2 regions of the Priestia sp. P1_B12_1 genome follow, and region 2 is predicted to be linked to the other one. Evidence: a T-box and tRNA genes for the amino acid it is inferred to sense, from the RefSeq annotation. Region 2 holds a T-box; the other holds one or more tRNA genes.
What was found. A T-box is a leader RNA that pairs with one kind of tRNA and senses whether it is charged. The one in region 2 lies ahead of pheS (phenylalanine--tRNA ligase subunit alpha), so its partner is inferred to be a tRNA-Phe.
Positions count from the first base shown of each region.

Region 1: it has a tRNA-Phe gene. The T-box ahead of pheS (phenylalanine--tRNA ligase subunit alpha) is inferred to sense a tRNA for this amino acid. The anticodon was not compared.

Region 1 is NZ_JBFTZR010000005.1:28,876-45,388, reverse strand. Features, by position in the region: gene AC1D0Y_RS17385 (sensor histidine kinase) at 1-970, shown strand, start outside; gene AC1D0Y_RS17380 (PepSY domain-containing protein) at 1,011-1,853, opposite strand; gene AC1D0Y_RS17375 (PhoX family protein) at 2,235-4,133, shown strand; gene AC1D0Y_RS17370 (tRNA dihydrouridine synthase) at 4,543-5,541, shown strand; gene rlmH (23S rRNA (pseudouridine(1915)-N(3))-methyltransferase RlmH) at 5,711-6,190, opposite strand; gene AC1D0Y_RS17360 (CxxH/CxxC protein) at 6,274-6,432, opposite strand; gene AC1D0Y_RS17355 (S1C family serine protease) at 6,505-7,737, opposite strand; gene AC1D0Y_RS17350 (MBL fold metallo-hydrolase) at 7,795-8,589, opposite strand; gene AC1D0Y_RS17345 (two-component system regulatory protein YycI) at 8,608-9,387, opposite strand; gene AC1D0Y_RS17340 (YycH family regulatory protein) at 9,374-10,741, opposite strand; gene walK (cell wall metabolism sensor histidine kinase WalK) at 10,732-12,639, opposite strand; gene yycF (response regulator YycF) at 12,646-13,353, opposite strand; tRNA gene AC1D0Y_RS17325 (tRNA-Phe) at 13,616-13,688, opposite strand; tRNA gene AC1D0Y_RS17320 (tRNA-Asp) at 13,693-13,768, opposite strand; tRNA gene AC1D0Y_RS17315 (tRNA-Glu) at 13,804-13,875, opposite strand; tRNA gene AC1D0Y_RS17310 (tRNA-Lys) at 13,891-13,963, opposite strand; gene AC1D0Y_RS17305 (adenylosuccinate synthase) at 14,132-15,418, opposite strand; gene dnaB (replicative DNA helicase) at 15,606-16,513, opposite strand, start outside.
Region 2 is NZ_JBFTZR010000001.1:921,507-938,019, reverse strand. Features, by position in the region: gene AC1D0Y_RS04885 (M42 family metallopeptidase) at 1-808, shown strand, start outside; gene sspI (small acid-soluble spore protein SspI) at 866-1,072, opposite strand; gene AC1D0Y_RS04875 (TrmH family RNA methyltransferase) at 1,213-1,977, shown strand; T-box leader at 2,026-2,261, shown strand; gene pheS (phenylalanine--tRNA ligase subunit alpha) at 2,316-3,350, shown strand; gene pheT (phenylalanine--tRNA ligase subunit beta) at 3,364-5,778, shown strand; gene rnhC (ribonuclease HIII) at 5,812-6,726, opposite strand; gene zapA (cell division protein ZapA) at 6,870-7,130, shown strand; gene AC1D0Y_RS04850 (CvpA family protein) at 7,127-7,684, shown strand; gene polX (DNA polymerase/3'-5' exonuclease PolX) at 7,883-9,595, shown strand; gene AC1D0Y_RS04840 (endonuclease MutS2) at 9,615-11,978, shown strand; gene AC1D0Y_RS04835 (DUF350 domain-containing protein) at 12,160-12,567, shown strand; gene AC1D0Y_RS04830 (5-methyltetrahydropteroyltriglutamate--homocysteine S-methyltransferase) at 12,719-13,825, opposite strand; gene AC1D0Y_RS04825 (AMP-binding protein) at 14,045-15,736, shown strand; gene AC1D0Y_RS04820 (TetR/AcrR family transcriptional regulator) at 15,849-16,433, shown strand.

The DNA of each region.
Region 1 (16,513 bases), on a different contig from region 2:
TCAAATTAATACTCCCACAGAATCATTAAGAGACCTCTTAATCAGACAAATGCTCATCTTTTTAATGCTTTCACTTACCGCAATGACCATTGCTTTTTTTGTTTTTTCTTCTGTTTTAAAACAGACGTTAGTCCCCTTGTTTACTACTACTAAAAAAGTAGAGCATATTAATGCCGGAAGCTTACATGACCGCTTGCCTGTTAATCAAGGACAAATCGAAATGGATCGCCTTTCTCTTTCTATTAATGAAATGCTTGAACGTCTTGAAAAAGCATTTAAAGCAGAAACAGAAGCCAAAGAACAAATGCGGCGTTTTGTTGCGGATGCTTCGCATGAACTGCGAACGCCGCTTACATCTATTCACGGCTTTTTAGAAGTTTTATTAAGAGGGGCTAGCAGTAATCCAGAACAATTAAACGACGCATTAAAAAGCATGTATGGAGAGTCCAAAAGACTGCACAAACTTATTCAGGATCTTCTGCTTCTTGCTCAGCTTGATCAACTTCCACCGTTTCAAAAAGAATACTGTTTTGTAGATGAGTTGATTTTAGATATGAAACCTCAACTCATACTATTGGCGGGGAACAGAAAGGTTTTATTCGACTTTCCAAGCCGTTTACCATCAGACATTAACAAAGATCAATTTAAACAAGTTGTTTTAAACTTATTTTCCAACGCCGTACAGCATACAAATCCAACTACGGGAGTTATTCAAGTGATAGGAAAAATAAATGAGAAAGAACTTTCGTTAATAATACAAGATAACGGTCATGGTATTCCTCAAGAACACCTTCCTCATTTATTTGAGCGATTTTACAAAGCTGATGCTTCACGCTCTCGGGCATATGGAGGAGCAGGCTTAGGCTTGGCCATTAGCGCATCTATTATAGAGCTGCACGGGGGGAAAATACGTGTAGAAAGCAAATTGAATGCAGGAACTGCTTTTGAAATCGTATTGCCCTTGACGTAAAAAAGACGATTGCCGTGAAGCAATCGTCTTTTGTATCAAATCAGCACACTTTTCCTGTTTGAGAACTGATTTTTACAATATGTTGTACGTTGTCTGTTCCTTTAATGACAAACGTGTACGCTTGTTCACTTAATGAAACAGATTGAACCGTTCCTTTGTGCTGTTGAAGAGCAGCTTGTTTAGCTTGTTCCTGCGTAAACTTTACCGCTTCGACTTTGATTACTTTTCCTGTTTCAGCGTTTATTTTCACATGGTGATCTTTGTTATCTTTTCCGTGAATTAAAAATGTGTATACATCATTTACATATGAACTCGATTGAATCGTTCCACTGCAATTTTTTAATGCAATTGATTGAACCTGTGCTTTTGTAAATGCAGCGCTTTGAATTTGAATCACTTTTCCACTTTGTGCATTGACTTTTACGTGGTGATCACGGCTATCGTTTCCATGAATTAAGAACGTATACACTCCATCGTTGAAGCCTACCGACTTAACCGTTCCTCCACAGTTTTTCACTGCTACTGCTTGTGCCTCACTTTGAGAAAAAGATAGTTTTTCAACCTTTACCACTTTTCCGCTGTGTGCATTTACTTTCACATGATGGTCTTGATTATCTTTTCCGTGAATTAAAAACGTATAGGCGTTATTTTCAAAAGAAACCGATTGAACCGTTCCTCCGCAGTTCTTTAAGGCAATTGTTTTTGCTTGAGCTTGTGTATATGTGGCCGCTTCAGTATGAGCCGACGCTTTTGTTGAAGTAATGTGCTGACCGTCTGAAGCAAATGCACTTGTCATTGAACCGAGAGCGATAGCTGTTCCAATTGTGGCACCTCCCACGGCTTTTGCCACTACTGCTTTTCCTGCTAATACTTTTCCAATCATGATTATACCTCCGCGTAATTTCTAATGTATTTACAGCACGAGTCAAATGTTTTAGCAGCGGTCATTTATCAAAATAGCGCTATTGGAGTAACGTTTTTTTCTGCTAAAATACCTTTCACTTTTGCTGTACGAGCCAAAGCGCTTTTTGTCGCCTTTAGCTATGTGTTTATTGTAAGAGCGGAACATGAATTCACTGTGAAGCCCAGCTGAATGCTATCTGAACAAATTCTGAAAGATAGCTGAATAACTTCTAGTTAAACTTGTCATATAAATGTTCAACGTTCTTAACAACAGCTCAACAAATCCAGCGCTTCTCTTTATATTTCCTCAACAATCAAATGATTTAATAAGTGTATGAATACGATTTGGAGGTTATCAACCATGAAAAAACGAGTATCTCTTGGACTATCTCTCACTCTCTTAGCTTCTAGCGCGGCTTCTGCTTTTGCAGCAGAGCATCATCCAGTTCAACATCCAAAACAAATCAAAAACGTCGAGTTTCAGCCAATGAAAGCACCTACTACGATTGAAAATATGATTAAAACGTATACAGAGGCATCTGTAAAAGTAACGTATAAAGATGGAAGCGTTGAAGAAACGCCGCTTAACTATAACCAGCTCTTTCTTTCAAAAGATAAAATTGTCGATAATAAAGGAGAATTAATCGCCGCAGGTACACCGATCGATGCAAACGGGGATCCGATTATTGACCGAAGTGTTCCTGATAAGCCATCACCGTACGTATCAGATGCACCGGATTCAAACAGCTTTATCACCATCAACGGTAAGTCTTATATTATTTCACATTATGAATATGAATCTGTTAATAATGCTGGAAAAGAGATTTCCGGTCTTCCTGCTTCAATGACGCTTACACAAGTTGACCGAGATGATAAAACAGGAAAACTAACCGTCAACCATGCTAAAAAAATTGATTTTTCTAATGTAGATGGTTTGTGGACGCCGTGTAATGGCTCTACAACGGATTGGGGTACTCACCTTGGGTCAGAAGAATACGAGCCTGATGCACGTGCTTTTGAAGATCCTTCATCCAGCTCTTATAAAGACGTCACGAACTTCGCTAAGCTTTATTTCGGCGACACGTCAAAAGCAAATCCTTACTACTACGGCTGGATTCCAGAAATTTCAGTGGATGAAAGCGGCAATGCATCCGTCGTAAAACATTACAGCACAGGCCGTTTTTCACACGAAATGATGCAGGTACTTCCAGATAACAAAACCGCTCTTTTTGGAGACGATGGGTCTAATACCATGATGTTTATGTATGTAGCCGATAAGGAGAAAGACTTCTCAGCAGGAACTCTTTATGCGACAAAGTTTAAACAAACGAGCACAGAAAATGGAGGTAAAGGCGACCTTCAGTGGATTAAGCTTGGCCATGCAACAGACAATGAAGTGAAAACAATAATCGACAAAGAAACAAAATTTAGTGATATTTTTGAAACAGCTGACCAGCCTACAAAAGGATTTACAGCTGTGAAAACCGCTGCAAGTAAAAAAGTTGAATATTTAAAAGTAAAGCCTGGCATGGAAAAAGCAGCTGCCTTTTTAGAATCACGCCGATACGGTGCAATTTTAGGTGCAACATCTGAATTCAACAAGATGGAAGGACTAACGGTTAACAAAAAAGACAAAAAAGCGTACATGGCTATTTCTTACCAAAATAGTGCCATGCTAAAAGAATCTGGTGCTGTACAAGATGATATCCAGCTTCCAAAATTAGAGTCTGGTGTGACCTACCAGCTGAACTTAGGATCGCATCAAAAAGACCAAGCAAACGGCAAGATTAACAGTCGCTACGTTCCCGCAAGCATGGAAGGGCTACTGATTGGACAAGACCTAGAAAAAGCAGATGCATACGGTAATACAGCCGACCCAAATAAAATTGCCAACCCTGATAACCTTACGTATTCAAATGACTTAAATACACTGTTTATCGGAGAAGACAGCTCACTGCATACAAACAACTTCGTATGGGCTTATAATGTAAAAACTAAAAAATTATCACGCATCCTTTCAGTTCCAGTGGGAGCAGAAGCAACAGGACTTCGTGCAGTAGAAAACATTAAAAACTCTCGCTACGTATTAAGCAACTATCAGCACCCGGGCGAGGACATCAGCGACAAAAATATTACCGCTGTTGATAAAGAAGAGCTAGCTAATGCAATGAAAGAAAGCATTGGCATTCAAGAAACAGGTGGTGTAGGATACATTTCTGGACTGCCTTCTAAGGACGGCGCACCTTACAAAAAGCATTAATACGTAATGAAGCCACGTCTGTTGTGCAATGACAGACGTGGTTTTTTATATAGTCGAAGTTATTTATAAAATCGTTTATCGTAATCATAATTATGGTGAATACTTTATAATACCCTTGGAGAAAGTGCCTACACACAAACCAAATGCTTTAGGATATTTATTCGCAGATATCCGTTACATGCCTTCAGGCTCCCTTTTAATTGCTTACACTCCACTAATATTAGATATAAAATTTGTTTCAATAGGTATTTCCAGCAAAACAAAACCACTCGTTCCCTTGCACTTTTCGTTCCATACCATTAAAGTATATATTGGTTGAAGTTTATACTGACATTCAACCTGATAAAAGAAATTACACTTTTTAATTTTGGGAATATGTTTTCCCTAAAAGAAAGGGTTTAGATATAAGATGAAAGATAATTTTTGGCATGAGTTGCCGCGTCCGTTTTTTATTTTGGCACCGATGGAAGCTGTGACGGATGTCGTTTTTCGCCATGTCGTGACCGAAGCAGCACGACCTGACGTATTTTTTACAGAGTTTACAAATACGGAAAGCTACTGCCATCCGAAAGGAAAAGATAGCGTAAAAGGACGTTTGACGTTTACAGATGATGAACAGCCAATCGTTGCGCACATTTGGGGAGACAAGCCTGAATACTTCCGTCAAATGAGTATCGGCATGGCCGAAATGGGCTTTCGCGGCATTGATATTAATATGGGCTGTCCTGTACAGAATGTTGCAGGAAACGGAAAAGGTTCTGGTCTGATTCGCCGTCCAGATACTGCGGCTGAGATTATCCAGGCAGCTAAAGCTGGAGGACTTCCAGTAAGCGTAAAGACTCGTCTTGGCTATACGCAAGTTGATGAGTGGTACGACTGGCTGAAGCACATTTTAGAGCAGGATATCGTGAACCTTTCTATTCACCTTCGTACAAAAAAAGAAATGAGCGATGTTGACGCGCACTGGGAGTTAATTCCGGAGATCAAGAAGCTTCGTGACGAAATTGCGCCTCATACGCTACTAACAATTAACGGTGATATTCCTGACCGCCAGAAAGGTCTTGAACTTGCGGAGAAGTACGGCATTGATGGAATCATGATTGGACGCGGAATTTTCCATAATCCCTTTGCGTTTGAAAAAGAAAAGAAAGAGCACACAAGCGAAGAGCTATTAGAACTTCTTCGCCTGCAGCTAGATCTTCATGATAAGTATTCTGAAGAATTAGAGCCGCGCCCTTTCAAACCGCTTCGACGCTTTTTCAAAATTTACGTTCGCGGATTCCGCGGTGCAAGTGAATTAAGAAATCTACTCATGAGCACGGAAACAACTGACGAAGTGCGTGCGTTGCTTGATGAGTTTAAAGACAGAGCTGGAGTGAAAGAAGACGAAGGTTTTTCTGTTTCTTAAATAAGATCTCGTTTGCTTAAACTCAATTGTTCTAACATTTTATCGGAGAGAAGAACCTCTTGTTCTTTTTTATAGACGTATGCTATTTATCCACATATGATAAAAGCTGAGGCAGAAGGTTTTACATTTCCTTCTGCCTCAGCTTTTAATGAAAAAATATCCACACGATCTATTTATGATAAGGTTCATTTCGAATAATACGAAAAGCTCGGTAAATCTGTTCTACTAATACTAGGCGCATAAGCTGATGAGGAAACGTCATCTTTGAAAAAGAAAGGGCTGCGTTTGAGCGTTTCATTACTTCGCTGCTTAAACCAAGCGACCCGCCAATGACAAACGCTATTTTGCTTTTTCCGTAGGTAGCTAATGAATCAATTTCTTTTGCGAGTTCCTCGGAAGACTTTTGTTTTCCGTTAATAGCTAATGCGATCACATAAGTATCGTCTGAGATTTTCGCTAAGATGCGCTCTCCTTCTTTTTGTTTTACCTGTTCCATTTCAGATTCACTTAAGTTTTCTGGCGCTTTTTCATCTGCAAGTTCAATAATTTCCACTTTTGCATAGCTTGATAAACGCTTTAAATATTCTTGAATACCTTGTTTTAAGTATTTTTCTTTTAGCTTTCCAATGGTTATAATAGAGATATTCACAGGCTATTCTCCTCTCCTTTATCTCTTATCCACAGATATTATCCACATATCCACATGTTATATCCACATTTTGTATAAGAATATTAGTTCCCTACTACATATACAGCTTCATTTTCACAATATTCACAGCTTTTTTTGTCAGTGGAATTTTCTATTTTTTCAAAAACCGGCGCTAGCTCAATCTCATCTACCATTACATCCAGCGCTAGTTCTGTATGTTCTAAACAGCAATATATCTTCATGTATTTATCTTCCTTTCTCTATTCTTTTCATTAAAAAACCACAGGAGTTTATCCCCTGTGGATAACTTTATTTTACTTCATTTGACGCGTTAATTTTACTTCTGTGGATTTCTTTTTGCCATCGCGATAGAACGTTACGTTCATTTTATCGCCAATTTCTTTTTCAATGTAGAGGTGTTTGCGAAGTGTCGCAATGTCCCTTACTTTGCTGTGATCTAACTCAACAATCACATCATATTCCTTTAATCCGGCTTTAGCGGCTGGCGAACCTGGCTCAACTTTTAGAACAGCGACTCCGTTTACTACATCATGCGGTAACTTAAGGGTTTCTTTTAAATGATACCCTGATACCTCACTTAATGATAGTGTACTAACTCCAAGATACGGACGTCTGACTTCACCATATCGTTCTAAGTCATTAATAATGGGCCTAGCCATGTTGATTGGAATCGCAAGACCAATGCCTTCTACTGCTTCTTGAGCAATTTTCATGGAATTAATACCGATTAATTCACCATCAATATTAACAAGAGCACCCCCGCTATTACCAGGGTTAATGGCGGCATCTGTTTGAATAACTTCTGATTGCCAATCAGGATTTCCATCGCCATTCAAATCTTGAGGAATGACACGGTTAACCCCTGAGACCACTCCTTGTGTAACGGAGCCAGAAAATTGAAGGCCTAGCGGGTTTCCGATTGCAATCACTGGTTCACCAGCTTTAAGCTTATCAGAATTTCCGAAGGTAGCCACTTTTGTCACGTGGCCTGCGTCAATTTCAAGAACTGCCAAGTCCATTAAATCATCACTGCCAAGAATTTTAGCCGATACCCTTGTACCGTTACTGAAGCTCACTTCAATTTCGTTAGCGCCTTTAATGACATGATAGTTTGTCACAATATAAGCTTTGTTGCCTTGCTTTTTGTAAATAACACCTGAGCCCGTCCCGGCATCAGTTCGTTCATCATTCCAAAAGCTTTCAGAGTTCTGGATGTTTACAACTCCTACAACTGCTGCATTGGCTTCAGAAACAGCTTTTGTGACGGCCGTGGTGACGTCAAGAGATACTGATTTTTGAATGGTAGACCCTGTTTGTTCATCTCCATTTTCATCATCCATCCATCCGTATGGCAAAATCCCGTTCCTCACCAAGGCTGGCATAAGAAGCAGTACAATAAGTGCACCTATAATAGCTCCAATCAGAGCAGAAGCGAAATATCCTCTGCGGCGTTTAGGCGGCCGACTATTTGGCTCTTGGCCTTCATCATAATGTTCCACACTATCACCGAACCCTTCATTTATCATCGTGAATGTCTGCATTCACGTACTAAATGAAGTTATTTTTCGCTTCCTTTCTAGAGACTATACATAAACAATATCAGTTGGTCTTTTTGGATCTGTATCACATAGAAGAATATTGTCCTCTACACTGATGTCTTTCTGTTGTAACACTTGCGCAACAGACATGCGGGCAATTTCCTTCATGTTATTGTCTTGACTCAAATGCGCTAAGTAAATGCGTTTAGTTTGATCTCCAATCACATCTGCCATTGCAAGCGCCGCGTCTTCATTTGATACATGTCCCACGTCGCTTAGAATTCGTCTTTTAATGCTCCAAGGGTAGCGCCCCATTCTCAGCATTTCGACATCATGATTGCTTTCAAATACGTACATATCGCTATTTTTAATCGTACCTTTCATGCGGTCACTTACATAGCCGGTATCCGTAATAAGGGTTAATTTTTTAGACCCTTGATGAAAGACATAAAACATAGGCTCTGCAGCATCATGCGAAACGCCAAAAGACTCCACTTCCAATTGACCAAACGATTTCGTTTGGCCAATTTCAAAGTGAAACTTCTGTTCCGTATCAATGTTGCCGATCAAGCCATCCATTGCGTTCCACGTTTTTTCATTTGCGAAAATAGGGAGCTTATATTTACGTGCCAGAACACCTAGTCCTTTAATATGGTCACTATGTTCGTGAGTCACTAAAATTCCTGATAAATCCGGGATATTGCGATTTACTTGTTGAAATAGAGCTTCCATTTGTTTTCCGCTCAGCCCTGCATCAACTAGTAAGGAATGTTCTCCATCACTTACTAAAATCGCATTTCCTGTGCTCCCACTCGCTAGCACGCTGAAATGCAGGCTCATTTATCTCACTCCAAATACTTATTTATTTCCTTTTTTAATAATCTGCCCTTCAAAGGCATTTACAAAATAACTCGTATCTCCATTTACAATAACATGCCAAGTTGGTGCTAAAACTTGAGAATTTAGTAGCGGCAGATCAAACGTATAGTACCCAAACTCTACTTTTGTTACAGAATCTTTCTTTTTCAATTCACCCTTCAAAAACAAATTTTCCAATGCTTTTAAAGGCGTTAAAACATCCTGCTCATCATCTAACGTTTTTACAGAACCTAGCGTCGTTTGTTCATAAGAAATAATTTCACCTTTATCATTTAAATGAGCAACAATCATGCCATTTTCATTATCAAAGATTTTATGCTTCTTATATTTTTGAAAGAATGTAACTGTTTTTTTCTCTTTGTTAACATTCCATAGCTCATAATCCTTACCTGAGATCACATACCGTTTTAGAAATTGACTTAGCTTTGCTTCGGGACTTTTTTCAGGTACTGAAAAAGGTTTGTCTAATACGCTTCGAATTGTTTTTTCCTCAAGCAGCGTTGCTTTTTGTTCTTTTAACTTTTTTAAATCTTCATCTTTAAACAGTTTGCTTTTGGCATTTAACGACGAAGCTTCCTTCACATCTGTAGATAAATGTTTATATTCAATGCCTTCACTCGTCAATTGTTCTTCAACGCTCGACTCTACAAATAGAGAGTACTGATCTTCTTGATGAGTTTTAAAAATCTGATAGCCTAAGTAAATATTAAGAATCAAGAAAGTGAAAATAAAGATGGTTTTTGTTCTATTCCAATCCATCGTTATCGCCTCCTTCGGTCGGCGGTGCAATTCGATACCATTTGCTATTATAATAATAGAACCAAGAAGGAACGAGTTTGACAGAATTAGAATTAAACTCAACCGTCTTTTCGCCGGTTTTCGGCTGCTGTGACACTTCTTCTAGCTGATAGCCTATTGAAATATCTTTTAACAGATTCGGGTCAAAGTTTTGATGTTTTTCAATTAATTGAATCACCTTTTGAGATGACTGCAGCTTTTCTACACTCGAGTCCTGTACTCTTACAAAACGATAAAGAGGACGACGGTAATTTAAAATCTCCGCATTTCCCCATCTCTGATATATTTCAGTCATTCCCTGATTGCTGTACACTGGATAGTTATCTTTATAATAACGATAGCTAATTTCTTTTGTAATGCGATTCCAGCTGTTGAACCTGTAATTAGATTCTGTCCAGCCGCCGTGGTCATTAACGAAGCTAAAGCTGCGATTTATTAAATTATAATCTTCCATTACCTCGGTCGTGGAATTTACAAGATTCACATATTCCATCACATCTGTCTTCGTATTGACATTGATCACTTTTGTACCTTCAGTGTAGACATCTCGGTTTGTAGACGTTTCTTTCCGTGCATAGTCTGGGTTGTTAAAAAGCGCTTCTTTATATTTTTCAATATCTAAATGCCTCATGCTCGTATAGTAGACTTCACTATTCATCGTAATATTATTTTCCGGAAGGAAGATATATCGATTTTTGTTTTCTTTATATACAAGGCTCGGGGCATACGTACGCTTCATTTTATCTTCTAATTCTTTGATATCATCTTTGGCCAAATTCTTGACTGTAACCGAATAAATCTTTTTTTGCTCATAATTCACAAGATACACGCTCACGAAAAAGGAAGGTGTACGCTTAATTTTAATGAGTACACGGTCAAATGTTTGATTAGGCAAAGACGTTTGAGAAAATGAAAAAAGCTGTTGAAATGTTTTCAAAGGTAGCGCGTCTGGATACAGCACTTCAATAGAATTACTTCCATGGACATAATTTAAAAATCCATCAGGTGAAATAGCATCCGAAACGTCCGTCACATTCGAAAATTTCCACTTTTTCATTTCATTTACCCATTTGTTTACATCATCTTCATCGTGAGACATGTAGTGATTATCGTTTCGATGATAGAGAACTTCTGTTGGAAGAATATGATCTTCTATTTTACTTTTTGAACTAACTTCAACTTCCTGCAAATGTTGATTTTTTGAAATGACCTTATAAGAAGGCTGATACGTCCATATATGATACGTCATAATTAAACTGGAAGCGACGAGAACAACTAAGATGGCCGTTTTGATATGTTCATATCTCATTCCCATTCGTCATCATTCTCACTTTCAATCGGAAGAGTAAAGTAAATCGTTGTTCCTTTTCCTTCCTGACTATCTGCCCAAATGCGTCCATCATGTGCTTCAATAATTTCCTTGGCAATAGCAAGCCCTAATCCTGTTCCGCCTAATTTACGCGTTCGTGCTTTATCTACACGATAGAAGCGTTCGAAAATTTTAGCTAAATTTGATTTTGGAATTCCCATACCTTGGTCTTTAATGCTCACAACAATTTCATGCGTATGCTGAGCAATTGAAAACGTAATGGTTCCGCCTTCAGGTGAATATTTTATTGCATTGGAAATAATGTTATCTAATACTTGTGTAATTTTATCTTGATCGATAGCGACATAGATTGCTTCATTTGGCAAGTCGCGCACGAACGAAATACCTTGTTCAATTGTCATTTCAAAGCGATCAATGATGTAATGATAGAACTTCACAAAATTGATTGGGTCACGACTAAATCGGTAGTCTTGACTATCTAGCTTAGATAATTGAAGCAAGTCGTTAACGAGACGAATCATTCGTTCTGTTTCCGTTTGCGTTACATTTAAAAATGTTGGAGCTAAGTCCTTATCTTGCCATGCTCCTTCTGCAAGCGCATCTAAATAACTGCGCATCGTTGTTAACGGCGTACGCAATTCATGTGAAACATTCGCTACAAATTCTCGGCGATCTTGATCAATTTTCTCCTGCTCTGTAATATCATGCAAGACAATGATAATCCCGTTAATAAAACCGGTCTCTTTTTGAATAGCGGAAATGGTAGCTCTTAAAATAAAGGGATCCGATTTTGTACTAAAGTCTAAAATTAATGACTCTTGATTAGCGAGCAAGCTTTCAAACGTATGCGTTTCTTCAAGATCTAATAGGGAAACAACTGGGTCAGACAAAACCGTTTCACGTGAAACATTTAGCATAGCTGCAGCTGGATCATTAATTAAAATTACTCTTCCTTTTCGATCCGTCGCAATAACGCCGTCCGTCATATGAGCTAATACCGAGCTAAGCTTACGGCGCTCCCCTTCTGTAGTTGCCTGTGCTTCTTGAAGCTTTCTTGTTAAGTTGTTGAATGTGAGAGCTAGCTGACCAATCTCATCATACCCGTATACTTTAGCTTTTCTCGTAAAATTCCCTTTGGCCATCTCAAGTGCTTGTTTTCTCATTTCAGACATTGGACGAGTAATCGTCTGAGCTAAAAACACGCCTAAAATAGCTGTAATAAAAAGAGCAATCACTGTACCTGCCTTAAAGATCTGATTGATATTACTCATTTGATCGTAAACAGGCTCCATGGAAGCTGTTAAGTAAATAGCACCTAAGATTTCTTCGCTAGACTGAACTTTTCCATTTTTATTAGTTGAATTTGATTGACTGGCACCTACTTTATCCTGTAAACGAATAGGCTGTATCATAACTCTAATTCGCTGTCCGCTTTGATCAACAAATACATTATCAGAGTTCGTTCCTGCTAACAACGCATTTGTAATCGCTAAATCATTAGTCTTTTTACCTATGATCTGTTGAGGATTTGAGTTCGATGTAGCAATGATTCTTCTATTTTGGTCAATGACTCTTACTTCAGAGATGTCATTCATATCATTTGAAGCTAAATTGGGTCTTGAAGCAAAATCTCGTAAAATAGTCTTTAAGTCTTCCTCAAGAGTGGGTGAATCATCATCACGATTTTTCACCATTTCTTGTCCAATGTTATACGTCAGCAAGTCTGTCCGCTCTTGAAGAGACGTTCGAAAGTTGTTAACTAATTCTTTTTCTAATTGTCGTGCAAAATAGACCCCAATAATTTGCATCGCAATTAAAATAAGCAGCACATAAATCAATACAAACTTTAAATGAATAGATTGCAGGAGCCTTACTTTCTTCATCTAAAATTACTCCTGCTCTGGGCTGCGTAAATAATAGCCTACTCCACGTCTTGTTACAATCCACATTGGATGGCTTGGATTATCTTCAATTTTTTCACGTAATCTTCGAACTGTTACATCTACCGTACGCACATCACCAAAATAGTCATAACCCCATACAGTTTGAAGCAAGTGTTCACGCGTCATGACTTGTCCAATGTGCTTCGCTAAATAATGCAGCAGCTCAAATTCACGGTGAGTCAGTTCGATCGTTTCTCCGCGCTTAGACACGATATAAGCATCTGGGTGAATAACAAGTGCTCCAATCGTAATTTCATTCGTTTCGCTTTCTTCCGTTGGAACAGCTACCTGTTGATGTCTACGTAAATTAGCTTTTACACGTGCTAATAATTCACGCGTACTAAATGGCTTAGTTACATAATCATCTGCACCTAATTCTAGACCTAAAACTTTGTCAATTTCAGAGTCTTTTGCTGTTAACATGATAATTGGCATATCATATTTTTTGCGCACTTCTCGGCAAACTTCCATTCCATCTTTCTGAGGAAGCATAATATCTAATAAAATCATTTCAGGCTGTACTTCTTCCACTTTTTCAAGTGCTTCTACGCCATCATAAGCACAAAATACTTCGTAACCTTCTTTTTGCAAATTAAACTTTAAAATATCTGCAATCGGCTTTTCGTCATCTACGACTAAAATACGTTTATCCATGATCATCGTTCTCCTTTATTAGTTGAAGCAAAATATAAAAGATAGTATTCATACTGTTTGAATACCGTAGTTTTATTATACTTGATAACCCTTGAAACGTCACAAGTTCATCCTCTACTATACATGAAGATATATGATTTTCAACCATCTCTAAATACAAAAGTAATATATTACCACAAAAGAGATACAAAGCAAATAACGCTTTCTTTTAAATGTAAATAAAAGAAAAAAGCATGACTTTAAATAAAGTCATGCTTTTTGATGGCTCGGGACGGAATCGAACCGCCGACACAAGGATTTTCAGTCCTTTGCTCTACCAACTGAGCTACCGAGCCAAAATGGCGGTCCCGACGGGAATCGAACCCGCGATCTCCTGCGTGACAGGCAGGCATGTTAACCGCTACACCACGGGACCTCAGTCTATATGCTGTGTATTAAAAATATTAAAAATGACCCGTACGGGATTCGAACCCGTGTTACCGCCGTGAAAGGGCGGTGTCTTAACCGCTTGACCAACGGGCCACGTTGTAACAAAAGTGAGCCATGAAGGACTCGAACCTTCGACCCTCTGATTAAAAGTCAGATGCTCTACCAACTGAGCTAATGGCTCATGTTATATCTCTTAGCGACGCTTATTATAATAACATGATATTTCATATAAATGCAATAGTTTTTTTAAAACTTTCTTTTTATTATTGAGCTTTTTTTAAAAATCTTGTTAACAAAGCACCAATTATCAATAAAAAAGGTTAGCTCACAAGGAGCTAACCTTTTTTATTTAGCTATATACACCACGTAATACATTTGTTTGTGTACGATCTGGACCTACAGAGAAAATAGATAAAGGAATACCTGTTAATTGAGACACGCGCTCTAAGTAGTGGCGAGCGTTATCAGGTAACTCATCTAATGTTTTCACACCCGTAATATCTTCTGTCCAACCTGGAAGCTCTTCGTATACAGGTTCACATTCTGCAAGTGTTTTTAAGCTAGCAGGGAATTCTTCCATAACTTCCCCTTTATAACGGTAAGCTACACAAATCTTTAATGTCTCAATTCCCGTTAATACATCAATTGAGTTTAAAGATAAATCTGTGATTCCGCTAACGCGACGAGCATGACGTACAACTACACTGTCGAACCAACCTACACGGCGAGGACGACCAGTTGTTGTACCATACTCACGTCCTACTTCACGGATTTGATCACCGATTTCGTTTGTTAATTCAGTTGGAAAAGGACCGTCACCAACACGAGTTGTATACGCTTTTGATACACCTACAACGTGTTTGATTTTAGATGGACCTACACCAGAGCCAATTGTTACTCCACCCGCTACTGGGTTTGAAGATGTAACAAATGGATATGTTCCTTGGTCGATATCTAACATAACACCTTGTGCGCCTTCAAATAGTACACGACGTCCTTCGTCTAACGCATCATTTAATACTACTGATGTATCAACAACGTATTTTGCAACTTGTTGACCATACTCATAGTACTCATCTAAAATTTCTTCTAATGTAAAGCCTTCTACTTCATACATTTTTTCAAGAAGGCGGTTCTTTTCAGCTAAGTTTTGTGTTAATTTTGCTTCAAATACTTCACGGTCTAGTAAATCGGCAATTCGAATACCAACACGTGCTGCTTTATCCATATAAGCTGGTCCAATACCTTTTTTCGTTGTACCAATCTTATTTTCACCTTTACGTTCTTCTTCAACTTCATCTAATTTTAAATGATATGGAAGAATCACATGAGCTCGGTTACTAATACGTAAGTTTTCTGTTGTTACACCGCGATCATGTAAGTATTTTAATTCTTGAACAAGCGCTTTTGGATCGACAACCATACCGTTTCCAATTACACACGTTTTGTCATTATAAAAAATACCTGAAGGAATTAAATGTAACTTATAAGTTTCACCATTAAACTTAATTGTGTGACCTGCATTGTTCCCACCTTGGTAACGTGCAATCACTTCTGCATTTTCTGATAGGAAGTCTGTAATCTTCCCTTTTCCTTCATCTCCCCATTGTGTTCCTACTACAACGACTGAAGACATATCTTAAGCACCTCCGCTTAGTAAGCAACAGCTCACTACGACATAATTTAACCATGGATAAGTGTATCAATTTATCGTGCTAAAGTCAATTAAATCCGAACGATTTAACAAAAGTTATTACAAATATATCGTATTTTGCGGAACGAATGCGATAACAATAAAATAAAACCTCTCAATATGAGAGGTTTTATGCACCAGGCGGCACTCCTGCGTCATCGAAGCGCCGCTCGAGATTAACGAATTTATTGTACTCTTTTACGAAGGCAAGCTGTACGGTTCCAACCGGACCGTTACGCTGCTTGGCTATAATAATCTCGATAATATTTTGATTTTCTGTATCTTTTTCATAATAGTCTTCACGATATAAGAAAGCTACGATATCGGCATCCTGCTCAATACTTCCGGATTCACGGATATCAGACATCATCGGTCGCTTATCTTGTCTCTGCTCTACTCCACGGGAAAGCTGTGATAAGGCGATAACAGGCACTTCTAATTCACGAGCTAAACCTTTTAACGCACGAGAAATTTCAGATACTTCCTGCTGTCGGTTTTCTCCGCTTCGTCCATTTCCTTGAATGAGCTGTAAGTAGTCAATTAAAATCATCCCAAGCCCGCCTTCTTGTTTCAAGCGACGGCACTTAGAACGAATTTCACCTACACGAATACCCGGTGTATCATCGATATAAATCCCTGCATTGGACAAAGATCCCATTGCCATAGTGAGCTTTCCCCAGTCATCAGCTGTAAGCGAACCTGTACGCAGCCTTTGTGCATCAATATTTCCTTCCGCACAAAGCATCCTCATAACAAGCTGCTGAGCACCCATCTCTAAACTGAAAATGGCTACGTTCTCATCCGTTTTCGTTGCAACGTTTTGCGCAATATTTAAGGCAAAAGCCGTTTTACCTACTGATGGTCGGGCCGCTACAATAATTAAATCATTTCGCTGAAATCCCGCTGTCATTCTATCTAAATCACTAAACCCGGTTGGAATACCTGTAATGTCACCTTTTCGATTGTGAAGAACTTCGATATCATCGTACGTTTGTACAAGTACATCTTTAATATTTTGAAACACACCGCTGTTTTTAC
Region 2 (16,513 bases):
GTGGTCTCAAGTGATGCTTGCTCAACGCGTAACCATCGTTACATCTAAAGGAGAAGTAACGGGGATTATTGGCTCAAAGCCTCCTCATATCCTGCCTCCAGAAGTTCGTAAAAAGCCAGTTGATATTAAAGATATGTTCATCGATATTGGTGCTTCTAGCAGAGAAGAAGTAGCGGAGTGGGGAGTGAAACCTGGTGATCAGGTTGTGCCTTATTTCGAATTTACGGTTATGAACAACGAAAAGATGCTGCTAGCGAAAGCTTGGGATAATCGTATTGGCTGTGCAATCGCTATTGATGTATTAAAAGCTTTAAAAAATGAAAAACATGAAAATGTTGTGTATGGTGTAGGAACGGTGCAAGAAGAAGTTGGACTTCGAGGTGCAAAAACATCCGCTAACTTTATTGAACCGGATATTGCATTTGCTGTTGATGTCGGAATCGCTGGAGATACACCTGGTGTTTCTGATAAAGAAGCATCTTCTAAAATGGGAGATGGTCCGCAAATCATTTTATATGATGCTTCCATGGTTTCGCATAAAGGACTTCGAGATACAGTGGTAGATGTGGCAGATGAATTAAATATTCCATATCAATTTGATGCAATCGCTGGAGGCGGTACGGACTCAGGTTCTATCCATATTTCAGCTAACGGGGTTCCAGCACTTTCAATTACGATCGCAACTCGTTATATCCATTCTCATGCAGCGATGCTTCATCGTGATGATTATGAAAATGCAGTCAAATTAATTGCCGAAGTAATTAAACGCCTAGACCGAAATACGGTTAACGCAATTACGTATAATTAAAAAAAAGCTCATTCTCCTAGGAGAATGAGCTTTTTGCTGTACAGAGGAAAAGGCTATTTATTTTAAACCGTTTTCAAGTGTTGTCAAAATTTCTTCTTTTTCTGATTCTGGAGACTTTTCCCAAAGCACCTCAAATAAAACACCAAGTCCAGGGAGCATTTTTTCTTCGCCGCTTTGAATAGCGTCAGAAATTGTAGCTTCAAGCTCTTCTTTTGAGTTTCCTGAAACGTTTGCAATAACAGCATTTCGTAAATTAAGATCCATCATTTTCACCTCAGCTATCGTAAAGTTACCAATAGTTTTTGTTTTCTTTGCGATTTCTATGTACAATAAAGTGAAACTTATCTAATGATTATTGAGCAAAATGTAATCGAACTATTTATTTTTATATAGATAAAGGAGTTATGTTTGTGAAACAAATTGATTCAGTTAAAAATCCGCAGGTAAAAGCGTGGAAAAAGCTGCATAATAAAAAAGACCGTGATAAACAGGGCCTTTTTATGGTAGAAGGCTTTCATTTAGTCGAAGAAGCTATCAAAAATGAGGGTTGCGTAAAGGAACTAATTATACGCCAATCGATCGAAGTGCCATCACAGTGGAACATAGAGGGTATCGAAATAACCGTTGTTAACGAAGCAATAATCAAATTATTATCTGACACCGAAACACCTCAAGGAATTATCGCTGTGTGTTTTCAAACGAAGCATGCAGAAATCATTCATACAGCACAGAAAGTATTGCTTTTAGACGCGGTGCAAGATCCAGGTAACCTAGGTACGATTATTCGAACCGCTGATGCTGCCGGAGTGGACGCTATTATCGTTGGAGAGGGCAGCGTGGATGTGTACAACCCAAAAGTCGTTCGTTCAACGCAAGGAGCGATTTTTCATCTTCCAATTGTAAAAGGTGATTTACTCGAAATGATTTCACTGTTAAAAGAAAGAGGAATAGCAGTTTATGGCACGTCGCTACAAAATGGAAAGGTCTATACACACATAAAACCTTCAAACGAATTTGCGCTGATTGTAGGAAATGAAGGAAACGGCGTAAGCGAGAAAGTGCTGGAACAAACGGATCAGAATCTGTACATTCCCATCTATGGAAAGAGCGAGTCGCTAAATGTTGCCATCGCTTCTGGAATCTTACTTTATTATTTACGCGGAATGTAGTTGCATCGAGAACGTGTTTTCACTATAATAATACAATAGTTACATATGTAAAAAACGATGAAAGAGAGCAGTAGCTTATGTCCGTTTATGCAGGGAGAAAATGCCGTGACTGAAAGCATTTTTATAAATGTAATAAGTGAATTCACCTCTTGAGTTGACACTTAGACCATCTTACATAGATGTAAAGGTGTTCCGGAGATTCCGTTAACTTGAATGAAGTGAACTGTATACGTCTGCGTATATAGTTAACAAGGGTGGTAACGCGACTAATCCTCGTCCCTTTTTTGGGAGGAGGTTTTTTTATTTGTCATTTTTTACGTTAAAAGGAGGAATAAGTGATGAAAGAACGTTTACAAGAACTTCAACAAGAAGCAATTGCAAAAGTCGAAGCAGCAAGTGCTTTAAAAGAATTAAACGACGTACGCGTAGCTTATTTAGGAAAGAAAGGCCCTATCACAGAAGTACTTCGCGGTATGGGAAAACTTTCAGCTGAAGAGCGTCCTGTAATGGGAGCACTTGCAAATGAAGTGCGTGAAGCTATTGCATCTAAAATTGAAGAAAAACAAACGGCGTTAGAAGCAGCTGAGGTAGAGCGTAAACTTGCTTCAGAAACAATCGACGTAACGCTGCCAGGACGCCCTGTTAAAGCAGGTACGCATCACCCGCTAACAAGCGTGGTTGAAGAAGTAGAAGATTTATTCTTAGGAATGGGCTATGAAGTAGCAGAAGGACCGGAAGTAGAGCAGGACTACTATAATTTCGAAGCGCTGAACTTGCCAAAAGGTCACCCAGCACGTGATATGCAAGATACGTTCTATATTACGGAAGAAACACTTCTTCGTACGCATACATCAACTGTTCAAGCTCGTGTTATGAACAAGAATGAAGGCAAAGGACCTGTTAAAATTATTTGCCCGGGTAAAGTGTACCGCCGCGATGACGATGATGCTACGCATTCTCATCAATTCATGCAAATTGAAGGTCTTGTAGTAGACGAAAACATTCGTATGAGCGATTTAAAAGGCACGCTTGAAGTATTTGTGAAAAAGATGTTCGGTGCAGACCGTGAAATTCGTCTTCGTCCAAGTTTCTTCCCGTTCACTGAGCCGTCTGTAGAAGTAGACGTATCGTGTGCAAAATGTGGAGGTAAAGGCTGTAATGTATGTAAACAAACAGGCTGGATTGAAATTTTAGGAGCTGGCATGGTTCATCCAAATGTCCTTGAAATGGCTGGATACGATTCAACTAAATATCGTGGTTTTGCTTTTGGAATCGGTGTAGAGCGTATTGCTATGTTAAAACACGGCGTGGATGATATTCGTCATTTCTATACAAATGATGTTCGTTTCTTAGATCAATTTAAACAAGTATAAAGGAGGGGCTACGATGTTTGTATCTTATCGTTGGTTACAAGAGTATGTTGACTTATCAGGCGTAACGGCAGAAGAGTTAGCAGATAAAATCACAAAAAGTGGAATTGAAGTTGAAGGTGTAGAAAACTTAAATAAAGGCATCAGCGGAGTGGTAATTGGTCACGTTGTAGAACGTGAACAGCATCCAAATGCTGATAAATTAAGCCGCTGTCAAGTAGATCTTGGCGGAGGAGAAATCGTTCAAATCGTGTGCGGAGCACCAAACGTGGCACAAGGTCAAAAAGTAGCGGTTGCAAAAGTGGGAGCTGTACTTCCAGGTAACTTTAAAATCAAGCGTGCTAAGCTTCGCGGTGAAGAATCGAACGGTATGATTTGTTCTCTTCAAGAGCTTGGCATTGAAAGCAAGCTTGTGGCAAAAGATTATCAAGAAGGCATCTTCGTGTTCCCAAGCGATGCTGAAGTAGGAGCGGATGCACTAGATGCATTAAACTTAAACGATGAAGTATTAGAACTAGGGCTAACACCAAACCGTTCAGACTGCTTAAGTATGTTAGGCGTAGCACATGAAGTGGCTGCTATTTTACGTCGTGAAGTGAAGTATCCGTCAGTAAACGTGCAAACGTCTGATGAGCAAGCAGCTGATTATCTTTCCGTTAAAGTAGAGGCAAAAGAAGACAATCCGCTTTACGTAGCGCGCGTTGTGAAAAACGTAAAAATTGCTCCGTCACCATTATGGATGCAAACGCGTTTAATGGCAGCTGGTATTCGACCTCATAACAACGTTGTTGATATTACCAACTATATTTTGCTTGAATACGGCCAGCCGCTGCATGCTTTTGACTATGATCGTCTTGGTTCAAAAGAAATTGTTGTACGTCACGCGTCAGAAGGCGAAAAGTTTGTAACACTTGATGATCAAGAGCGCGTATTAAAAGGCAATCAGCTTGTCATTACAAACGGCAGTGAGCCGGTAGCTCTTGCAGGTGTAATGGGCGGAGCGAACTCCGAAGTAAAAGACGATACGGTAAATGTTCTCATTGAATCAGCTTACTTCAAAGGCTTAACGGTTCGCCAAGCTTCAAAAGACCACGGTCTTCGCAGTGAGGCAAGCGCTCGTTTTGAAAAAGGAATTGATCCTAACCGTACGCGTGTAGCTGCTGACCGCGCAGCAGAATTAATGGCTGAATACGCTTCAGGTGAAGTGGTAAGCGGTACTGTAGAAGTAGATACACTAACTGTGGAACCTGCTGTTGTAGCTGTGTCACTTGGCCGTATTAACGATGTGCTTGGTACAGAGCTATCAATGGAAGAAGTACAAGACATTATGAACCGTCTTCAATTTGAAAACAAAGTGGAAGACGAAACCATTGTTGTAACAGTGCCAACTCGTAGAGGCGATATTACAATTGAAGAAGATATCGTCGAGGAAGTAGCGCGTATGTATGGCTATGACAACCTTCCTACAACGCTTCCTGTAACAGTGGCAACTCCAGGAAAACTAACAGAGTATCAGCTTGGACGCCGTAAAGTTCGCCGTTTCTTAGAAGGTGCGGGACTAGCACAAACAACAACATATTCGCTAACGAGCGCTGAAAAAGCTACTCAGTTTGCACTAAATGCAACAAGTACGATTGGTCTAGCAATGCCGATGAGTGAAGATCGCAGCATCCTTCGTCAAAGCTTAGTGCCTCATTTGCTAGAAGCAGTGAAGCATAATAATGCTCGCCAGTCGGATTCTATTGCACTATACGAAACAGGCTCAGTGTTCTTATCTAAAGGTGAAGGAGAATTACCGGATGAGCAGGAGCGCGTAGCTGGTGCAATCACGGGTCTATGGCATGCTCACGGCTGGCAAGGTGAAAAGAAAGTCGTTGATTTCTATGTGATTAAAGGTGTACTAGAAGGGTTATTTGCACAGCTTGGTTTAGAGAAACGAATCTCATATGCTCCTGTTAAAAAAGACGGTATGCACCCTGGACGTACAGCGGCTGTATGGTTAGATGAAAAAGAAATTGGATACGTAGGTCAAGTTCATCCTGTTGCTCAGAAACAGTATGGTCTTCGTGAAACATACGTATTTGAATTACACCTTCAAGAGCTATTAGCTGCAGATGTCGAAGAAGTTCGTTATTCAGCTATTCCAAGATTCCCATCTATTACACGTGATATTGCACTTGTGGTAGATAAAAACGTTCTTGCAGGAGAAGTTCAGCGCGTCATCTATACGACGGGCGGAGAACTTTTAAAAGACGTGACGGTATTTGATCTATATGAAGGCGAGCGTATGGAAGAAGGCAAGAAATCTGTAGCTTTCTCTTTACGATACTTAGATCCTGAACGTACATTAACTGATGAAGAAGTAGCAAAAGCACATGGTGCAGTGTTAGAGGCTGTAGAAAAAGAATTTGGTGCAACGCTTCGTTCATAAGAATAAAAAAAGAGATGTGGATTTCCACATCTCTTATTTTTTAGCTAATTTTAAAGCTTTTTCCGTATTAGCAAAATGAATTTTAGCTAAAGAGTTCAGCGCATTCACGCCATGTTTCTTAATGATTTTAGCAGCGGCGATATCAACTTGTGCGCCAGCTCCCCGAGGAATAACCATCCCGGTCTTTTCCGTCAGCAAATCCATTTGTTTTAAAAATGCGTATCTGGCAATAATGGAAGCAGCAGCTACAGATAAATGAACGCTTTCTCCTTTTGTGCTGAAAAAGACATTTTCTTTGATAATTTCTTTTTCCTTTACCACGTGTTTATAATAGGTGTTTTTTTCGACAAACTGGTCAATTAAAATGGCATCGGGTTTTTCAGGATCCAATTTTTTTAACACGTTGGATAAAGCTTTGTTGTGCAACAGAGCTTTCATTTTACCTTGTGACATGCCTTTTTCTTGAAATGCATTATACTTTTCGTTATGTAAAACAAGCAAACTATAGGGAATAAACGAAACAAGCTGCTTGGCAATTTCAATAATTTTAGCATCCGTTAACTCTTTTGAATCTCGTACTCCTAATTCTTTTAATAAAGGAAGCTGCTCTTTTTGAACATAGGCAGCAACTACGGTCATAGGACCAAAATAATCTCCTGTCCCTACCTCGTCAGAACCGATGACAGATAGTGAGCTGAAGTTTGATGGGAGGTGTGAGACAGGAGCCTTTTTCGCAGCATCTAAAGGACCTCCCCACTGAGCCGCTTCTGTTTCAGCTTCTTTTCCTTGAAAAAGTACTTTTCCAGAGCGGTACGCAGTGATGGAACAGCCGGGAGTTTTAGCTGCAAAAATACTTCCCTGCGGAAGTTTGGGCTGTAGATAGGATGTGTAATGAATCTTCATTTTAGCTATTTGATCAGCTGATACCTTAATAACAGCATGTGACATAATGCTTCACTCCTTTCGGGGTATTTTAGTTTACTTTATAAGCACTATCCCTTATGATAGCTTAAATATAGATATGTTTCCATTGAAGTCTTCTTCGTGGTATGATAGGGATTAGGATTTTTCGTGGAACGGAGGATTTTCTCGTGTCAAGACAAGATAAAACACGTGCGACAGTTGACATCTTTGGTCAGCAGTACAGCATCGTCGGTAGCGAAAGTACAAGCCATATTCGACTTGTCGCCTCTATAGTGGATGAAAAAATGCGTGAAATCAGTACTAAAAACCCTTCTTTAGATATCAATAAATTAGCAGTATTAACAGCTGTGAATGCTGTACACGAATATATAAAACTGAAAGAAGACTATGAGAGACTTGAACAAAAACTTTATGGAAAAGAGGAATGACTGAGTCAATGCTTAATATCATTTTAATTATATTGCTTCTTTTAGGCTTTGTAACCGGTCTTAAAAGAGGATTTATTTTGCAGCTCATTCATATTGTCAGTTTTGCGGTTTCGTTTATCGTCGCTTATATGTTTAGTGGAGATCTGGCAAGCCGACTTCGCTTGTTGATTCCGTTTCCGGACAATATTCAGCAGCAAAGTGTCGCATCGTTTGTATTTGATTCTGGAACGATAGAAGACGCTTTTTATCGAATGATTGCATTTGCGATTTTATTTTTTGCTACTCACATTGTACTTCGCCTTGCAGGCTCTGTTTTAACGGCTTTAACCGAACTGCCAATTCTGCGCCAGTTAAATAAATGGGGCGGAGGTGCACTTGGATTCGTTGAAGTGTATATCATCGTTTTTATTTTGTTATACATTGGAGCCGTGATTCCTGTAAGTGAAATTCAAACGCCAATTCAACAGTCTTCAATTGCAATCAATATCGTACAAAATACTCCATACTTATCGTCTGCGATTCAAGATTTGTGGACTCAGTATGGTGTAATGTAATGAAATTACAATAGCTTGTTGAGAGGGTGTGTCGAAAGTGTCATAATACTTTTGAGATACCCTCTTTTTTTATCGCAGTCTGACCTGCGGTTTTCATGAGGATAAAAATATGTCTAGATGAAAATTTGGGAGAGTACATATGTCACTCATCATGTTTTTGAAAGTTTCGTTATTATGATAATAGGCTGGTGAAAAGAGATGAATAAAAAGGATATTATTAAATTGTTAGAAACAATTGCTACATATATGGAATTAAAGGGAGATAACTCTTTTAAAATTTCCGCTTTTCGAAAAGCAGCTGCAGCGCTAGAAACGGACGAAAGAACGCTGACAGAGATTGAGGATTTTACCAAGCTCCAAGGGATTGGAAAAGGAACGGCTGCAGTCATTACAGAGTATATGGAAACAAATGAGTCAAGCGTATTAGAAGAACTAAAGCAAGAAGTTCCTGAAGGACTTATTCCTTTGCTTAAGCTGCCGGGGCTTGGAGGTAAAAAAATCGCTAAATTATATAAAGAGCTAGATATTCGAGATATGGAATCACTGCATCAGGCGTGTATGGAAAATCGAGTGCAGGGACTAAGCGGTTTTGGTAAAAAGACAGAAGAAAAAATTATCGCTGCCATTGAAGAGTTTGGGAAGCGTCCTGATCGTTTGCCTCTTGCTTTTATGCTTCCAATAGCGGAAGAAATTTTAGAAGCCCTTAAACAGATGCATAGCATTGATCGTTTTTCTCAAGCAGGGAGCATTCGCCGCATGAGGGAAACCGTAAAAGATCTTGATTTTATTATTTCAACAGCTGAGCCTCATGCTGTCCGTGAACAGCTAGTATCGCTGCCAAATGTGAAGGATATCATTGCAAATGGAGATACAAAAGTATCCGTAACGTTAGCCTATGAGTACGATGTGTCTGTGGATTTTCGTCTTGTAGAAGATAAAGCGTTTGCCACAACGCTTCACCATTTTACAGGATCAAAAGACCATAATGTGCGTATGCGTCAATTAGCAAAAGAACGCGGTGAAAAAATTAGCGAGTATGGCGTTGAAAATACGGAGACAGGCGACGTCATGACTTTTGAGTCTGAACAAGCATTCTATGAACATTTTGGCCTGTCTTTTATTCCGCCTGAACTTCGTGAAGATGGAACGGAAGTAGATGCATTTATAAAGCCTCAAACGCTTGTGACCTACGGTGCCGTAAAAGGTGATTTGCATATGCACTCCACGTGGAGCGACGGGGCGTATTCGATTGAAGAAATGGCGGAAGCATGTCGCGCGCGAGGCTATGAGTACATGGCGATTACAGACCATTCTCAGTATTTAAAAGTAGCTAACGGTCTAACGCCTGAACGCATTCGTAAACAGCGTGAAGAAATTAATCGTTTAAACGCACAGTTCGATGATTTTACAATACTAGCAGGAATTGAAATGGATATTTTGCCTGATGCAACACTTGATTATGATGATGAAATGCTAGCTGAGCTAGATTTTGTTATTGCGTCCATTCACTCTAGTTTTTCGCAATCACGCGAAGAAATTATGAATCGCTTAAAGCAAGCGTTAAACAATGTTCATGTAGATTTAATCGCTCATCCGACGGGTCGTTTGATTGGTCGCCGCAACGGATATGATGTAGATATTGATATGCTAATTGAATTAGCTAAAGAAACAAAAACGGCTCTTGAACTAAACGCGAATCCAAACCGTTTAGATTTAGCCGCTGAACACATAAAAAAAGCCCAAGAGGCAGGAGTTAAAATTGCTATTAATACAGATGCTCACAATCTAGACATGCTAGAGCATATGGAAATTGGAATATCTACGGGAATTAAAGGCTGGCTTAAACCAGAAACGGTATTAAATACGTATAGTCTCAAAGAATTAACCGCCTTTTTAAATCGACATAAATAAGCAACAGGAGGAATCAGTTTTGCAATCACGTATTTTTCATGTACTAGAGTTTAATAAAGTTAAGGAACAGCTTCAGAAAAAAGTAGCTTCTTCTTTAGGCCGAGAAAAAGTAGCGAATTTGATTCCCTCGACTCAGTATGAAGAAGTAGTCAAATGGCAGGAAGCAACAGATGAAGCGACAACCGTGCTGCGATTGCGTGGCAACGTACCGCTAGGGGGCATTTTTGACGTTCGACCTAGCGTGAAGCGTGCTGAAATTGGGGGAACGCTAAGCTCTAATGAACTTCTTGATGTAGCAAGCACTATTTATGCTGCAAGACAAGTCAAGCAATTTATCGAGCAAGTAGTGGAAGACGAAGATTTACAGCTTCCAATTATAACTGAACATATCGAAAAACTAATGCCTCTTCCTGAGGTAGAACAAACAATTAAAATGAGTATTGATGAGAATGGCACAGTGCTGGACGGTGCAAGCGACCAGCTAAGAGGCATTCGTCAAAAACTTCGCTCAACGGAGTCTCGTATTCGCGAAAAGCTAGAGAGCCTTATTCGCTCCTCGTCTGCTCAAAAAATGTTGTCAGATGCAATTGTTACCATTCGAAACGAACGTTTCGTTATTCCTGTTAAGCAAGAATATCGCAGTGCGTATGGAGGCATTGTGCACGATCAGTCTTCATCCGGAGCAACTTTATTTATTGAGCCTCAGGCGATTGTGACGTTAAACAATGAGCTTCAAGAAGCAAAGGTAAAAGAAAAACAAGAAATTGAGCGTATTCTCATTGCTTTAACCGTTCAGGTAGCGGAAGTGGCAAATGAACTCCGTCAAAACGTGTATCTGTTAGGTGAGCTGGACTTCATGTTTGCTAAAGGACGCTATAGCCATGAGCTAAAAGCTTCAAAACCTAAAATGAACGACCGAGGCTATATTAAGTTAGTGAAGGCAAAACATCCTCTTATTGCACAGGAAGACGTCGTTGCGAATGATATTGAGCTAGGTGATCAATATACGTCTATCGTTATTACAGGACCAAATACCGGCGGTAAAACCGTAACGTTAAAAACACTTGGATTATTTACGTTAATGGCTCAAGCGGGTTTGCAGATTCCTGCGCTGGATGGATCGGAAATGGCTGTGTTTAAGCACGTATTTGCTGATATTGGAGATGAGCAGTCGATTGAACAAAGTTTGAGTACCTTTTCATCTCATATGGTCAACATTGTAGATATTTTACAAAAAGTAGATCACGAAAGTCTGGTCTTGTTCGATGAATTGGGAGCAGGAACGGATCCTCAAGAAGGTGCAGCGCTTGCGATTTCGATTTTAGATCAAGTATATGAAAAAGGAGCTCGCGTAGTTGCGACTACTCACTATCCTGAATTAAAGGCGTACGGCTATAACCGTGAAGGAGTGGTCAATGCTAGCGTAGAGTTTGATATTGAAACATTGAGCCCTACTTACAAGCTGCTGATTGGTGTACCGGGTCGAAGCAATGCTTTTGAGATTTCAAAACGTTTAGGTTTAAGTGCTGAAGTAATTGAACGTGCCAAAGGCTATATTGGCTCAGAAACAAATAAAGTAGAAAATATGATTGCCTCTCTTGAAGATAGCCGCCGTCAATCTGAACACGAGCTAGAAGAAGCTGAAGAGCTAAGAAAAGAGGCTCAGAAGCTTCATAAAGAATTACAGAGTCAGATTATTGAGTTTAATGAAAAACGAGATAAGCTGTACGAAAAAGCTGAAGAAAAAGCTCAAGCCACAGTTAAAGCAGCATCTGAAGAAGCAGAGAAAATCATTAGCGATTTGCGTAAAATGAGTCAAAAAAATCATGCGCTTGTAAAAGAGCATGAATTGATTGAAGCGCGTAAACGTCTAGAAGATGCAGTTCCAACTCTTGAAAAAAGTAAAAAGAAACCGGCTGCGCCGAAAAAACAAGAGCGCACTCTTCAAGCTGGAGATGAAGTGAAAGTCTTAAGCTGGGGACAAAAAGGAACGCTTGTAGAACGAGTAAGCAATAATGAATGGCAAGTACAAATGGGGATCATGAAAATGAAGGTGAAAGAAAAAGATCTCGAATATATCAGTTCTCCAAAACCTGTAGAAACCAAGCCGCTTGCTACGGTAAAGGGAAAAGATTATCATGTAAATCTAGAATTGGATTTAAGAGGAGAGCGCTATGAAAATGCGCTGATTCGAGTTGAAAAATATATTGATGATGCTTTGTTAGCCAACTATCCGCGCGTTTCGATTATCCACGGTAAAGGAACTGGAGCTCTTCGTAAAGGCGTACAGGAATATTTGAAAAATCATCGTTCTGTTAAAAATATTCGTTTCGGAGAGGCTTCTGAAGGAGGTTCTGGCGTTACGGTTGTGGAATTTAAATAAAAGAACGCTGAAATAAAGGTGTCAGTCGATGCGCTGAACAAGCATATATGAAGATAGAAAATCCGACATGGCTCATGGACTATGCTGGGTTTTTTATCTCTTTTAAGAACGATACAAGTAAAGGAAAGAGACCTGTCAGTTCATTACGTAGAGCGTAATATAAATTAGGAGTGATGCAAAAATGAGGGATTTTTGGAAAGACCCGTATATTGAATCCGCCGCTTATTACAGCGTGGTTGTCTTGAGCATTGTCGTCTTTCTTGTTGTGTTTGAGCTCGTTACTAAGTATAAGAATTGGGAAGAGATTCAAAAAGGAAATATGGCTGTTGCGATGGCAACAGGTGGGAAAATATTTGGATTAGCTAATATTTTTCGCTATTCGATTGAGCATAACGACAATTTGCTAAGAATGCTCGGATGGGGAATATATGGGTTCGTTCTTTTACTAGTCAGCTATTTTATTTTCGAATTTTTGACGCCAAAATTTCGAATCGATGATGAAATTGAACAAGATAACAGAGCCGTTGGGTTTATTTCACTTGTTATTTCAATCGGTATGTCCTATGTAATAGGAGCAGGGATAGGATAGGAGAGAGTGATGGAGAAGTTAGCGAAAATTTTACTCGTTTTATGCGGAGTGTTTATGCTTATTGGTCTTATCTATTTATCTATATAGCTTTTCCTAACATTATGATGACAGCAAAAAAGCTGACCTTAAAGCAGGTCAGCTTTTTTAATGATTACTTCCATACGTCTTCAGCAATTGAAATCACGTGCTTTACTTTATCCCACTGCTGCTCTTCAGTAAGTAAATTTCCTTCTTCTGTAGAAGCAAATCCGCACTGGGGACTTAAACAAATTTGATCAAGAGAAACAAATTCTGCTGCTTCAGCAATTCGTTTTTTCACTGCTTCAGGATCTTCTAAATCTCCAAATTTTGATGTGATAAGACCAAGGACAATCTGAAGATCATCTCGCTTTACATGTCGAAGAGGTTCGAATCCTCCTGAGCGTTCATCATCAAATTCTAAAAATAGTCCATCTACGTTTAACTGACTGAAAATAGCTTTTGACGCATTTTCATATCCGCCGCTTGCTGTATAAGTAGACTGGAAATTCCCTCTGCAAATATGCATTGTAATGACCATATCATCTGGCTTATGCGCAATGGATTCATTGATCGCATCCGTAAAACGTTTCAGTAATTCTTGGGGCGTGAAACCTTTTGAAGCGATTTGTTCTTGTCCTTTTTCTGAGAAAAAGACTGCCCACGCAGTATCATCTAACTGTAAATAGCGGCATCCGGCATCATAAAATGCTTGAATGGCTTTTTGATATGTTTTAACTAAATCAGCAAAAAATACATCCGTATCCGAATAAGCAGACTCTTCAATATGACCTCTGAAAAACAGCATATTGGGACTTGGAATGGTGAACTTAGCTACGTGTTCTTTTCCAGCAGCTTGATGAAGAAATTTATAATCTTCAATCATAGGGTGGTGATTAAAATCTAGTTTTCCAGTTACTTTTATACCGTGAGCTTTTGTTTGGACCCCGTGAAACTGAATTCCCGACTCTGCTTCGTAAAGTTCTACGCCAACAAGCTCTGACAGAAAATCAAAGTGCCACCACGCACGGCGAAACTCACCGTCTGTGACGGCTTTTAATCCAATTTGCTTTTGCTTTTCTACGAGCTTACGAATTTCTTCATCTTCAATTGCTCGAAGCTGTTTATTTGTCATTTCCCCGTTTTCCACTTGTAATCGTGCTTGCTTGATACGCTCGGGACGCAAAAAGCTTCCAACGTGATCTGCTTTAAACGGTCCTTTAGTCAATGTTGTTGTCAATTCATACAGCTCCTTAAAAAAAATCTAATTTTTATTATATACAAAAAATTCGGATAATGTACAGGGGTAAATCCAATTTTTATTTATTACGCTGCAGGATGAAAGAGTGATTAGGGAGGAAAGAGAACATTGAATAACGATTGCATCTAAAAAAAGAATGAACTATAATTTTAATTAGAAAATTCTAATTTTTTATTTTTTTTGAGGGAGAGGATACGTGTGGAATCCACCGAAAAGATATGGCTTTCTCAATATCCGGATGAAATACCTGCTAGGCTTCATTATGAACAAAAAAATTTAGCACAGCTTTTTGAAGAGGCAGTTCAAAAGGATCCTAAAAAAAGCGCAATCTATTTTCTAGGGAAAAAAATGACGTTTTCCCAGCTGCATCAAGATTCCCTAAAGCTGTCATCTTACCTTATTGAACTGGGATTAAAAAGAGGGGATAGAGTAGCCATTATGCTTCCAAATTGCCCTCAAGCAGTCATTTCCTTTTATGCTGTTCTTCTTGCCGGAGGAGTAGTCGTTCAAACAAATCCTTTGTATACGGAAAGAGAGTTAGAGTATCAGCTTAATGATTCAGAAGCGGCCATGATTATTGCACTCGATTTGCTATATCCGCGTGTAGTAAAAATGAAAGCGTTAACAAAAGTGAAGCACGTAGTCATCACCTCTATTCAAGATTATCTCCCATTTCCCAAAAACATAATGTATCCATTTATTCAGCGCAAGCAGCAGAAGATAAGCGTGGATGTGAGTCATACGGAGACTACTCATTTATTTAAACGTATTATAAATGAATCCTCTCCAGCAGTATGTAACGCTGAGGGAATTTCAGACGAAGATATCGCGATTTTACAATATACCGGGGGAACAACGGGTTTTCCAAAAGGAGTCATGCTTACTCATAAAAACTTGGTAGCCAATGCAACGATGTGTTCACATTGGTTATACCGCTGCAAGCATGGAGAAGAAAAAGTGCTTGGAATTATCCCATTTTTTCATGTGTATGGTTTAACAACAGTTCTTGTTCTATCGGTTTTGCAAAATTATGAGATGGTTCTTCTGCCTAAATTTGATGCAAAAACGACGCTCAAAACCATTCATAAGCAGCAGCCTACTTTATTTCCAGGTGCTCCGACAATTTACATCGCATTATTAAATCATCCTGATTTAGCAAAATACAACCTATCTTCCATTGATTCATGTATGAGCGGTTCGTCTCCCCTTCCTGTAGAAGTGCAGGAGCAGTTTGAAAAGATCACCGGAGGTAAACTGGTAGAAGGATATGGATTAACAGAAACCTCTCCTGTGACTCATGCTAATTTTCTTTGGGAAGAGAGAATACCAGGAAGCATTGGAGTACCTTGGCCAGACACGGATGCCAAAATTCTCTCGTTTGAAACAGGTAAAGAAGCTGCTGTAAGCGAAGTAGGAGAAATTGCGGTTAAAGGTCCTCAGGTCATGAAAGGATATTGGAAGCAGCCTGAAGAAACGGAGGCTGTTATGCGAGACGGATGGTTGCTAACAGGTGATGTTGGCTATATGGATGATAAAGGTTATTTTTATGTAGTAGACCGAAAGAAAGATATTATTATTGCCGGGGGATATAATATCTATCCTCGAGAAGTTGAAGAAGTATTATATGAGCATGAAAAAATTCAAGAAGCTGTAGTAGTAGGTGTTCCTGACCCATATAGAGGAGAAACGGTGAAGGCTTACATTGTATTAAAAAATGGTGTAAGATGTACTGAAGAAGAGCTAAATGAGTTTTCCAGAAAGTATTTAGCTGCTTATAAAGTTCCGCGCCTTTATGAATTTCGAAATGAGCTTCCCAAAACAGCGGTCGGTAAGATTCTGCGACGAGCGCTGATTGATGAAGAAAATGAAAAGCATAAAAAGGCGACGTAATCGATCGTCGCCTTTGATTTTTTTACTGAAACATAATTGACAGATACTTGCGGTTTCTTTATTATAAAGATATGAATGAATAATCATTCATATTTTAAAGGAGCGTATAAGATTGAGAAGAAATAAGCCAAAGTATAAACAGATTATCGATGCAGCTGTAGTAGTAATAGCAGAAAACGGATACCACAATGCTCAGGTGTCTAAAATTGCTAAGCAGGCTGGAGTTGCAGACGGTACGATATATTTATATTTTAAAAACAAAGAAGATGTCTTAATTTCCTTGTTTCAAGAGAAGATGGGACAATTTGTAGAAAAAATTTATGAAGAACTGGCGGGAATTGAAACCGCGGCAGAAAAACTTCATGTGTTAATTGACAAACATTTTTCGTTTCTAGCAGAGGATCATCATTTAGCTACAGTGACACAGCTCGAACTGCGTCAATCGAACAAAGATTTAAGATTGAAAATTAACGATGTATTAAAAGATTATCTGACTCTCATTGATTCTATTTTGCAGACAGGAATTGAAACGGGTGAGTTTTCTGAAAATATAGATATTCGTCTTGCGCGACAGATGATTTTTGGAACGATTGATGAAACTGTCACAACATGGGTAATGAACGATCATCGATATGGTCTAATAGAATCGGTAGATAAAGTCCATTCCCTGCTGTTAAACGGCTGCAGCGGCTCATAATCGTAAGTGAGCCTGCTGCTCCCCTGCGAGGGGAAAAAGCGCAAGGTAATGAAAATAGAAAGAAAGGGTGGCGTAAACAA